Regions from separate parts of the Cobetia sp. D5 genome, predicted to be linked through region 2. Evidence: predicted binding sites of a transcription regulator. Region 2 holds the regulator's gene; each other region holds the start of a gene.
What was found. Region 2 encodes LexA, which represses DNA repair genes until DNA is damaged. Its sites were predicted from a motif close to TACTGTNTANNTANACAGTA; they were not measured.
Positions count from the first base shown of each region.

Region 1 (3,275 bases), 1.0 Mb from region 2:
GCATCCGCCAGAGGATGGGTGACCGGCGGTTGCGGCTGGGAGGCACGCGCCATTTCATCCAGCCCATCATCCGACGGCAGCGTCCAATGCTTGAGGCGATCACGCATCTCGATGATCAGGCGATCCGCCGTCTTCTTGCCGACGCCCGGCAGTCGTGTCAGCGCCCGGCTGTCTTCGTCGTGCACACAGCGAATGAAATCGGACTGCTCCATTCCCGACAGAATCGCCAGCGCCAGACGCGGGCCGACACCGGAGATCTTGATCAATTCACGGAACAGACGACGCTCGGGCTCCTTGCCGAAGCCATACAGCAACTGCGCGTCTTCGCGCACCACCAAGTGGGTGTAAAGCTGACAATGTTCGCCCACGGCCGGCAAGCCCAACAGGGTGTTCATCGAAGCTTCCAGTTCATAACCGACACCCTGTACATCAAGCACCAGCTGCGGCGGTTGTTTTTCCAGCAATGTCCCGGTCAGGCGTCCAATCATGTTGCGGCTGTCCTTGCTCGGCAGAGAACGTGTTCGGTGGGATCGTGCTGCTCGCAGACCCGATTCTCTGCACGGATTGTTACAATGCGGGCAAGCCTACCAAAGATGAAGCGTAGGCGGCATGTCCCAGTGTCACGACGAATTTGTCGCATCTTTCTGACAGTCATACCTTGGGTGATGGCACGAAGCCTGATGCCACGCGGCTTGGCGCATCACGCAATCGACTGCTGCCAGGCTCGGCAGACATTCTACAAGTGACTGAAAAATCGCTATTAATTGAGCACAATACCGCATTTGTCGCTCAGCGGCATGTCAGGCGTCGGGCTCGAAGTCTCGCCAGCTGCTGCTACGCCGCACGCGGGTTCCCTTGCGTCGACTGGTATTCCCCAGCCCCAAGGCTTCCAGCTGATCATTGCCGGGCGTCAGGCGTCGACGTGCGAAACAATGCGTCAGGGCAATGGCCAGCGCATCGGCGGCATCAGCCTGCGGCGTGGCGGAGAGCTTGAGCGTATGCGTGACCATATGCTGCACCTGAGACTTCTCGGCGGCACCGGTACCGGTCACGGCCTGCTTGATCTGCCGCGGCCCATATTCGAACACCGGCAAGCCGTGATTGGCCGCACACACGATGGCAGCTCCGCGCGCCTGGCCCAGCTTGAGCGCCGAATCGGCGTTCTTGGACATGAAGACCTGCTCGATGGCGAATTCCGCGGGGCGATGCAGGGCGATCACCTCGCTGATACCGGCATAGATCTGCGCCAGGCGCTGATCTAGGCTGACCTGTGACATGCGAATGCAGCCACTGTCCACATAGCGAGGCTGGGCCGCTGAGACATCCAATACCCCGTACCCGGTCAGACGTGAGCCCGGGTCGATGCCAAGAATGATCATGCTGCCGCCTCTTCTCTCACACCTTCCACCTTCGCTGTCGTCATCGCGCCATCGCTCTTACTGTGTATATAACCAGCCACCATGCCACAAAAAAGGCGGTGCGACACTGTCATTGCCTGACGTGAACGCCAGCAAACAGTCTCGCACCGCCTTGTCGGGCTTGCTCGCCCCCTCGCCTACCAGGCGAAAGGGACAAACCTGCCATTGAGGGACCGCCCTTGTCTGATCGAATCAGTCCAGACGGCCCCACCAGTCACTCTCTCGGTCATGCGCCGCTGAATCAGGCCTGACCGCTTTCGTCCTCGACCTTGACCTTCTGACGCAGACGGATGTTCAGCTCCTTGAGCTGCTCACCGCTGACCACGCCCGGGGCGTCGGTCATCATGCAGCCGGCGCTCTGGGTTTTCGGGAAGGCAATCACTTCACGAATGGTCTTGGCGCCAGTCATCAGCATCACCAGACGGTCGAGACCGAAGGCCAGACCACCATGGGGCGGCGCGCCGAACTTCAGGGCGTCGAGCAGGAAGCCGAACTTCTCTTCCGCTTCTTCTTCACCGATGCCCAGCACTTCAAACACGGTACGCTGCATGGCCTGGTCATGGATACGGATGGACCCGCCACCCAGCTCAGTGCCGTTGATGACCATGTCGTAGGCGCGAGATAGTGCCGCTTCCGGGTTGGCCTTGAGCTCTTCCGGCGTGCAGGAAGGCGCGGTGAACGGGTGGTGCAGCGCGCTCAGGCGGCCGTTGGCATCGGCTTCGAACATCGGGAAGTCGACGACCCACAGCGGTGCCCACTCGCGGGTGTAGAGGTTGAGGTCTTCACCCAGCTTGACGCGCAGCGCACCGATGGCCTCGGCCACGATGTTGGCCTTGTCAGCGCCGAAGAACACGATGTCGCCATCGACGGCGCCACAGCGGTCCAGCACTTCATCCACGACGTCTTCCATGAACTTGACGATCGGCGACTGCAGACCCTCGATGCCCTTGGCACGTTCGTTGACCTTGATCCACGCTAGGCCCTTGGCACCGTAGATGCCGACGAACTTGGTGTAGGCGTCGATTTCCTTGCGTGACAGGCTGGCACCGCCCGGCACACGCAGTGCGGCGACACGGCCCTTGTCGTCCTTGGCCGGACCGGAGAAGACCTTGAAGTCCACGCCGCTCATCAGGTCATCGACATCGACCAGTTCCAGCGGGATGCGCAAGTCCGGCTTGTCGGAACCGAAGCGGCTGATGGCCTCGGAATACGGCATGGTCGGGAAGTCACCCAGCTCGACATCGAGCACTTCCTTGTAGAGGCCACGGATCATGGTCTCGGTCATGCCCATGATGTCCTGCTCGTCGACGAAGCTAGCTTCGAGGTCGATCTGGGTGAACTCCGGCTGACGGTCAGCGCGCAGGTCTTCATCACGGAAGCATTTGGCGATCTGGTAGTAACGATCGACACCGGCGACCATCAGCAGCTGCTTGAACAGCTGCGGAGACTGCGGCAGTGCGAAGAAGCTGCCGGCGTAGGTGCGGCTCGGCACCAGATAGTCACGTGCGCCTTCCGGCGTGGCACGTGTCAGGATCGGGGTTTCGATGTCGAGGAAGCCCAGGGCTTCGAGCTGGGCGCGCACGCTGTGAGTGATGCGCGAGCGCAGACGCAGCTTCTCGATCATGTCGGGACGACGCAGGTCGACATAACGATACTTGAGGCGAACTTCCTCACCGACCTTGTTGTGGTCGTCGAGCTGGAACGGCGGCGTCTGTGCGGTGTTGAGCACTTCGACGTCCTTGGCCAGCACTTCGATCATGCCTGTCGGCATGTTCGGGTTCTGGGTGCCTTCCGGGCGCAGACGGATACGGCCCTTGATACGCAGCACGAACTCGCTGCGCGCCTTGTCGGCAGTGG
Region 1 covers NZ_CP142020.1:1,989,453-1,992,727, reverse strand. The annotation lists gene ruvA (Holliday junction branch migration protein RuvA) at 1-488, opposite strand, end outside; gene ruvC (crossover junction endodeoxyribonuclease RuvC) at 801-1,379, opposite strand; gene aspS (aspartate--tRNA ligase) at 1,660-3,275, opposite strand, start outside.
Region 1: a site for LexA is predicted at 1,438-1,457, ahead of ruvC (crossover junction endodeoxyribonuclease RuvC). Genes of this name have one in related genera too.

Region 2 (3,275 bases):
CGAGTTGCTGCTGGCCCAGTCAGCAGCCTCTGGCGACGATGAGCATGCCGTGGCGCGTCGCATGGCCGGTGAAGAGGGCGCGCTCGCCCTGCTGGAGCTGGCGCTGGCGTCATTGCTGGAAGAGTGTGCCGTGACGGCGCGCTGGCCAGAGGGTAGCTGGCGCGAGCGTCTGGCGTCGCCACCGACGCCCATCGCCGAGGTCGAGCAGCTGCGCAGTCTGCTGGAGCGTTCCGACAGCTGGTTGTCTGAGCTGGTCGCGGATGTGGCCCGCCTGCATGAAGAAGGCGGTGTCGCGCGCCGCGAAGAATCGCGTTCGCGTGGTGATGGTCTGATCATCGCGGCAGCCTCGAGCGCCTCGCTGGCCGAGCGTCTCAGTGCCGCCATCACGGCATTCAAGGCGCTGCTGCCGCAGCTGCGCGAGTCGAGTGTCGAGTGGTAGGTCAAGGCGTTGATCTGGCGCTGCACGCTGGTGATGACTGGCGCATGGCAATCGGGTGACGTTTCGCCTTCACGGGTGCTAGACTGATCGCATTGTGGCAAGCCCTGCATTCTCCGGTACGACCATGGCTCTGGCTGTGGTCGTACTTTTTTCTGCGTCGCTGATGGCAACGCGGTGCCGGGCTTGCCAGCCGTCGCGCTGACGATTACAACGACGCCGGTATCTCGCGAGATGCCGTGCAGGAGGAATGACGTGTCCGATCCCGCCGTACTTGAAATTGTGCAAATGGAAGATGGTGAAGTGATTCTGCGCGCCGCGGAAAGCGAAGGTGAGCCGCTGCTCAGCATTCGCATTTCGGACGAGGCCGCTGATCTGCTGCGTGACAATCGTTTCGAGGTCGCGCGTGAGATGATCGACCACGCCATCACCCGGACTCGCCTCTGGGATGGCGAAGAAGACGAGGACGAGCAGTCGGAAGGCATCGTGCACTGATTCATCGCTCGTGCTTCGCGCACAAAAAAACCCGCCTCGAGGCGGGTTTTTTTGTGCAATACGTGCGGCTTTTCTGTTGCTCAGAGCTTTGCGAGAAGAGCGCTGCTGGTCAAGGTCTCAGTGCAGGCCGCCATCGCGGATGACGCCCACTCCGAGACCCTCGATCTCCAGGCTGTCCGTGCGCAGGTCGACCTTGATCGGTGAGAAGTCCTCGTTCTCGGCTTCCAGCCACACGTAGTGCCCGTCACGGCGGAAGCGCTTGACGGTAACTTCATCCCCCAGACGTGCCACCACGATCTGTCCGTCACGCACGCTGCTGGTGCGGTGCACGGCCAGCAGGTCGCCTTCCAGAATTCCCACGTCCTTCATCGACACGCCGCGCACGCGCAACAGGTAGTCGGCAGCCGGCGAGAAGTAGTCGCTCGGCAGCGGGCAGTGACGGTCGATATGCTCGCTGGCAAGAATCGGACTGCCGGCGGCCACTTCCCCGATCACCGGCAGACCATCGTTGGCGCTGTCGTCGACGTCAGCCAGCGACGGCACGCGAATGCCGCGAGAGGTGCCCGGCACCATCTCGATGGCGCCCTTGCGCTTGAGGGCACGCAGATGCTCCTCGGCAGCATTCGGTGAGCGGAAGCCCAGCGCCTGGGCGATTTCGGCCCGCGTCGGCGGGTAGCCAGAGGACTTGATGGTCTTGATGATGAAGTCGAAGACATCCTGCTGGCGCGGAGTAAGCGGCTGGGTCATGGCATTGCCTTTGGCCTGGGCGGCATCTTGAGCTGACGGCACGGGGTGTGCATCCATACAACTGTCATTGTATCCAGTCATGGCGGTCATGCAAGGCATCGTGGCTTGCGTGGTGGCCTCAAAGGGCAGGTAGTCGCCGAGATATCGCTGTCTGGCGACTTTTCGTGCCGATATCCGAGGCATTCTTTCTTGATGGGAATGTCTGGAAGTGAATGTCTGGAGATTAATGTCTGGAGATGAATGTCTGGAGATGAACCCGGCCTGGCTCTGGCGGGGTGGACAGTCACCGAGCATGACGAGCCCTTGAATCGGGATGGTCAGCGTTGAGGGAATATCAGGCTTGGCTAAACCTCTGGCGTTTGAAACGCGAGAGAATTGTCAGTCATGGCATGGCGCGCTAGAATCAAAGTGTTTCAAACGAATGTTCGCCGATGGTAGTGCTCACGGGTGCCATGATCGAACGCGCCTTGCGGTGAACCTGCACCACCTCATGAGAGAGTCGCCGCGCGGGGCTTGCGCCGTGACCTACGACTCCAGTCCTTTTCTACCTGACAAGGGTTCCGCCCATGGCCCAGACCGATACCGTTACCCGCATCCTCGATACTGCCGAGGTGCTGTTCGCCGAGCGCGGCTTCGCCGAGACCTCACTGCGCAACATCACCAGCAAGGCCAAGGTCAATCTGGCGGCGGTGAACTACCACTTCGGCTCCAAGAAATCGCTGATCCAGGCGGTCTTCGCGCGCTATCTCGACCCTTTCAGTGAGCGTTTCCACGCGGCACTCGACAGCATCGAGCAGCAATACGCCGGGCGTCAGGTGCCGCTGGAGGTCCTGCTGGAGGTGATGGCGCGTACCGTGCTGGAGGTGCCGGCCGAGCGCAACAGCCTGCGTACCTTCATGCGCCTGCTCGGGCTTGCCTATACCCAGGGTCAGGGCCACATGCGGCGCTATATCCGCGAGCACTACGGCACGGTCTTCAGCCGCTTCGCCGAGCTTCTGAAGCTGGCGACGCCTGATCTGCCTGACAACGAGCGCTTCTGGCGTCTGCACTTCATGCTCGGCAGCGTGATCTTCACCTTCTCGGGCCTGGATGCGCTGCGCGATATCGAGGAGGCCGAGTACGGCCATCACACCACGGTGCGCGAGCTGATCCAGCACATGCGTCCAGTGGTCGTCGCGGCGATGGCAGCGCCGTTGCCGGCCACGCTCGGGGATGGTGAGGCGGTCACCCAGGCGGCCAGCTGATGGCCTGCTGGGTAGCGGTGGACCTCTCGCGCCAAAGCCTTGAGGTACGCAGTGACATGCCGAGTGGCAGTCGTGATGCGCCGCCCCCCGCGGCTGACCCTGAGGCGCTGGTGCACGCCTGCGCGATCTCCAGCGGCCTCAACGGTATCGGCGAGCTCGACGGCAGCGGTTGCACGCCAACCGGCTGGCATGTGATTCGTGCCGCCATCGGGGCGGGCAATCCGTGTGGCGCCGTCTATCGCGGCCGGCGCTTCACGGGCGAGGTGTTCACGCCCGAGCTTGCTGCCGAGCATCCTGAGCGAGACTGGATCCTGACGCGCATTCTGTGGCTCAGCGGCCGCGAGTCCGGCGTC
Region 2 covers NZ_CP142020.1:992,437-995,711, forward strand. The annotation lists gene U0O11_RS04220 (DUF6586 family protein) at 1-439, shown strand, start outside; gene U0O11_RS04225 (hypothetical protein) at 692-931, shown strand; gene lexA (transcriptional repressor LexA) at 1,049-1,678, opposite strand; gene U0O11_RS04235 (TetR/AcrR family transcriptional regulator) at 2,245-2,922, shown strand; gene U0O11_RS04240 (L,D-transpeptidase family protein) at 2,922-3,275, shown strand, end outside.

Region 3 (3,275 bases), 600 kb from region 2:
TCATCCCTTCCTTCGCGCCCAGGCGCAGGCGGCGCAAGCGCGAGGCCTGCGAGAAGCGATGATGGGTCGTCATCACCACACTGCCCCCACGCCGGGCGTGAGCCAGCAGCAATGCCTCCAGCGCCTGAACGCCGTCGCGATCGATGGCGGTGAAGGGCTCATCGAGCACCCACAGCCGGCGTGGCGTCAGATGCAGCCGCGCCAGCGCGATACGTCGCTGCTGACCGGCGGACAGCTGCTGGGCAGGCACATCCTCGAAACCGGCCAGCCCCACGGCATCCAGCGCCGCCCAGGCGAGCTCGCTGCGGGCCTCTGCCTTCGCCTGCAGCTGACCGCCAAGCGCCTGATACCAGGCAAGGTTTTCCAAGGCGGTCAGGGTGCCCTTGATGCCGGGCTGGTGACCCAGATAGAGCAGTGAGCCCAGAAAGTCGTCACGCACCCGCGAGGTGGGCTGGCCGCGCCACAGCACCTCGCCCTCGTAGTCATGGAACTGCCCGGACAGAATCTTGAGCAGGGTGGTCTTGCCACTGCCATTGGGGCCCTCGACCTGCAGGATCTCTCCCGCATGCAGCGAAAGATCCAGCCCCTCGAACAGCCAGCGCTCATCACGCTCACAGCCGAGCGCCACGACCGCCAACAGAGGCGGCGCGCTACAGACTTCATCGCTGGCAGGCAGGCTGGGCATCCCGGATTCTCGCGGCTGAGCCGTCGCGGAGTGCGACATCAAAAGCAGACCCAAAGGGTCACTGCGAGCCATTCTACGAGCTGAGGTCGACACTGACCACCGAACAGCCGATCGCCTGGCCTCGCAGCCCCGCCATGACGGGCAGTCAAGCACTCGAGAAATATATCAGCGACATGTGGTGCACATTCATACGACACACTTTCGCTGGATTGGCGCTGGTCGATCCGCTCACCTCTTGCCACTTCGCGAGAGCTTGCTATGATGCAGGCACTGTATACAAAAACAGTATCCATACAGTACCTTCATCACACGCCTGCCGAGTGCAGGCACAGACTGATCGGGTCGGCTCAACGCGTTGTCAGCATGTTCGCGGAGCCTAGCAGGCGACAGATGAACTCAGCCTGACGACCCTCCACGCTGCACCGCAGGCCGACGCACCATCCGCGCCGACCGTACGGCATCAGGGGATAGCTCATGTCACGTCTTCACGCTCCGCACTACCTTCAGCGTCTTCACAACCTGCCGCTCAATGACCAGGCCTGGCAGGAAATCACCGCCAGCGACATGATGGATATCCCGCTGCTCGGCAACATCACTGCCGGCATGCCCATCGAAGCCATCGCCGACTGCGGTACGGTTGCCGTGCCGACGCGCATGGTGCGCCGCAATACCTACGCCCTGCGCGTGCGCGGCCATTCGATGATCAACTGCAATATCCATGATGGCGACATCATCATCATCGAACGCAGCGAAAGCGCCGAGAACGGCGAGACCGCCGTGGTGATGATCAATCAGCAGGAAGTGACGCTGAAGAAGCTGTATATCGAGAAGACCGGCGTGCGCCTGCAACCGGCCAACGACAGCATGGCCCCCATCTATCTCAAGAATGCCGATATCGAAGTGCTGGGCATGGTGATGGGCGTGGTGCGCGGCAATGCCGTCACTCACTGAGGGCGACGCTTTGGTAAGATGGTGCCATGACCTATCTGATACCGGCACTGGCGCCCGAGGCGCATCATGAACACAGCATCGAGATCGAGAAGAGCCGCTTCATCGCCTGGCTGGCCCATGCCCCGACGCCAGAAGGCATGACGCGGCTGCTGGCTCAGGCGCATCTCGCCCACCCCAACGCACGCCATCACTGCACGGCGTTCATCGCCGGGGCACCCAATGAGCAGAACGCCATCGGCTTCTCCGATGATGGCGAGCCGGGCGGCACTGCTGGCAGGCCGATGTATCAGGTGCTCGAAGGCAGTGGCGTCGGCCAGGTGGCCTGTGTGGTGATCCGCTACTTCGGCGGTATCAAGCTGGGCACCGGCGGCCTGGCGCGCGCATACAGCCGCGCGGTGCTCGAGGCGCTCGAGCACCTGCCCACCACGACCTTCACGCCGCGCACGCCCAGGCGCCTGAAAGTCGGCTTCGCCCATGAAGCCGATGTTCGCCACTGGTTGAGCGGCTACGATGTGCCGGTGGATGCCAGCGACTATGGTGCCGATGGCGTGGTGTTGACGGCGGGCTGGCCGCAAGGCGGCGCCCAGCCGCCGCTGGAAGAACTGCATGCGCGCCTCAAGGGAGCGCTGGAAGTGCTCGATTCCCGCGATTGATCGACGTCAGCGACTGACCGGCGCCAGCGATTCCCTTTGGCTCTCCACAAACACGAACGCCATCGCCACCCCTTGTCCGGGCGGCGATGGCGTTCGTGTTTTCACTTCTCTCAGCGGAACTGCAGGGCTTCCACCTGATTGGCGATGGCAGCCTTGGCCTCGGCCAGCGAGGCGGCCCTCGGCTCATCGCCCATGCTGAGGCCTTCGGCATACACGAAGTGCTGATCCGTGATCCCCATCAGCCCAACCATGGATTTGAGATGCGGTGTCTGGGAGTCCATTTCAGTGCCCGCGTACATGCCGCCACGCGCCGCCAGTACCAGCGCCTGCTTGCCTTCCAGCAGGCCCACCGGCCCTTTCTCGGTATAGCGGAAGGTCTCGCCGGCACGTAGCACCCGGTCGAACCACGCCTTCATCTGCGTCGGCAGGCCCAGATTGTAGAGCGGTGCCGCGACGACCAGCAGGTCTGCCGCTCTCAGCTCGGCCAGAAAACCATCGGACAGTGCGGCGAGCTTGCGTTGCTCGGCGCTGCGCTCATCCACCGGCGCCATCCAGGCCTGCATTTCCGCGCCATCGAGATGCGGCAGGTCACGCTCGACCAGATCATGATGCGTCAGCTGAAATGGCTGCCCGGAGGCCTCGAGCGCACTGACGAAGGATGAGGCCAGCGCACGTGAATTGCCCTTGTCGGCGAACAGGGAAGCAGACACCAGCAGGACATTGAGCGAAGCTTTTGACATGTGGAGGGTCTCCATGAAAGTGAGGCGCGATCCTGTCGACGGTGTTCGACCCGATCCGCATGCACAGCATGATAAATGAACCATTCCACACGAAAAGCGACTTAAATCGCCCATATCATTCGAAAAAAGCGAACAGTTAGTCAGTCATCACCCTTATTCGACTGCCGACTGATAACGGAACGCCTCGCCACAGCCCTTCAATTCCTGCCCTGCAATCGTCAAGGTCGCCGTCAGTGGATAGGGCGC
Region 3 covers NZ_CP142020.1:391,572-394,846, reverse strand. The annotation lists gene ccmA (cytochrome c biogenesis heme-transporting ATPase CcmA) at 1-685, opposite strand, end outside; gene U0O11_RS01800 (LexA family protein) at 1,160-1,636, shown strand; gene U0O11_RS01795 (IMPACT family protein) at 1,663-2,289, shown strand; gene U0O11_RS01790 (FMN-dependent NADH-azoreductase) at 2,400-3,029, opposite strand; gene U0O11_RS01785 (MliC family protein) at 3,183-3,275, opposite strand, start outside.
Region 3: a site for LexA is predicted at 954-973, ahead of U0O11_RS01800 (LexA family protein). Genes of this name have one in related genera too.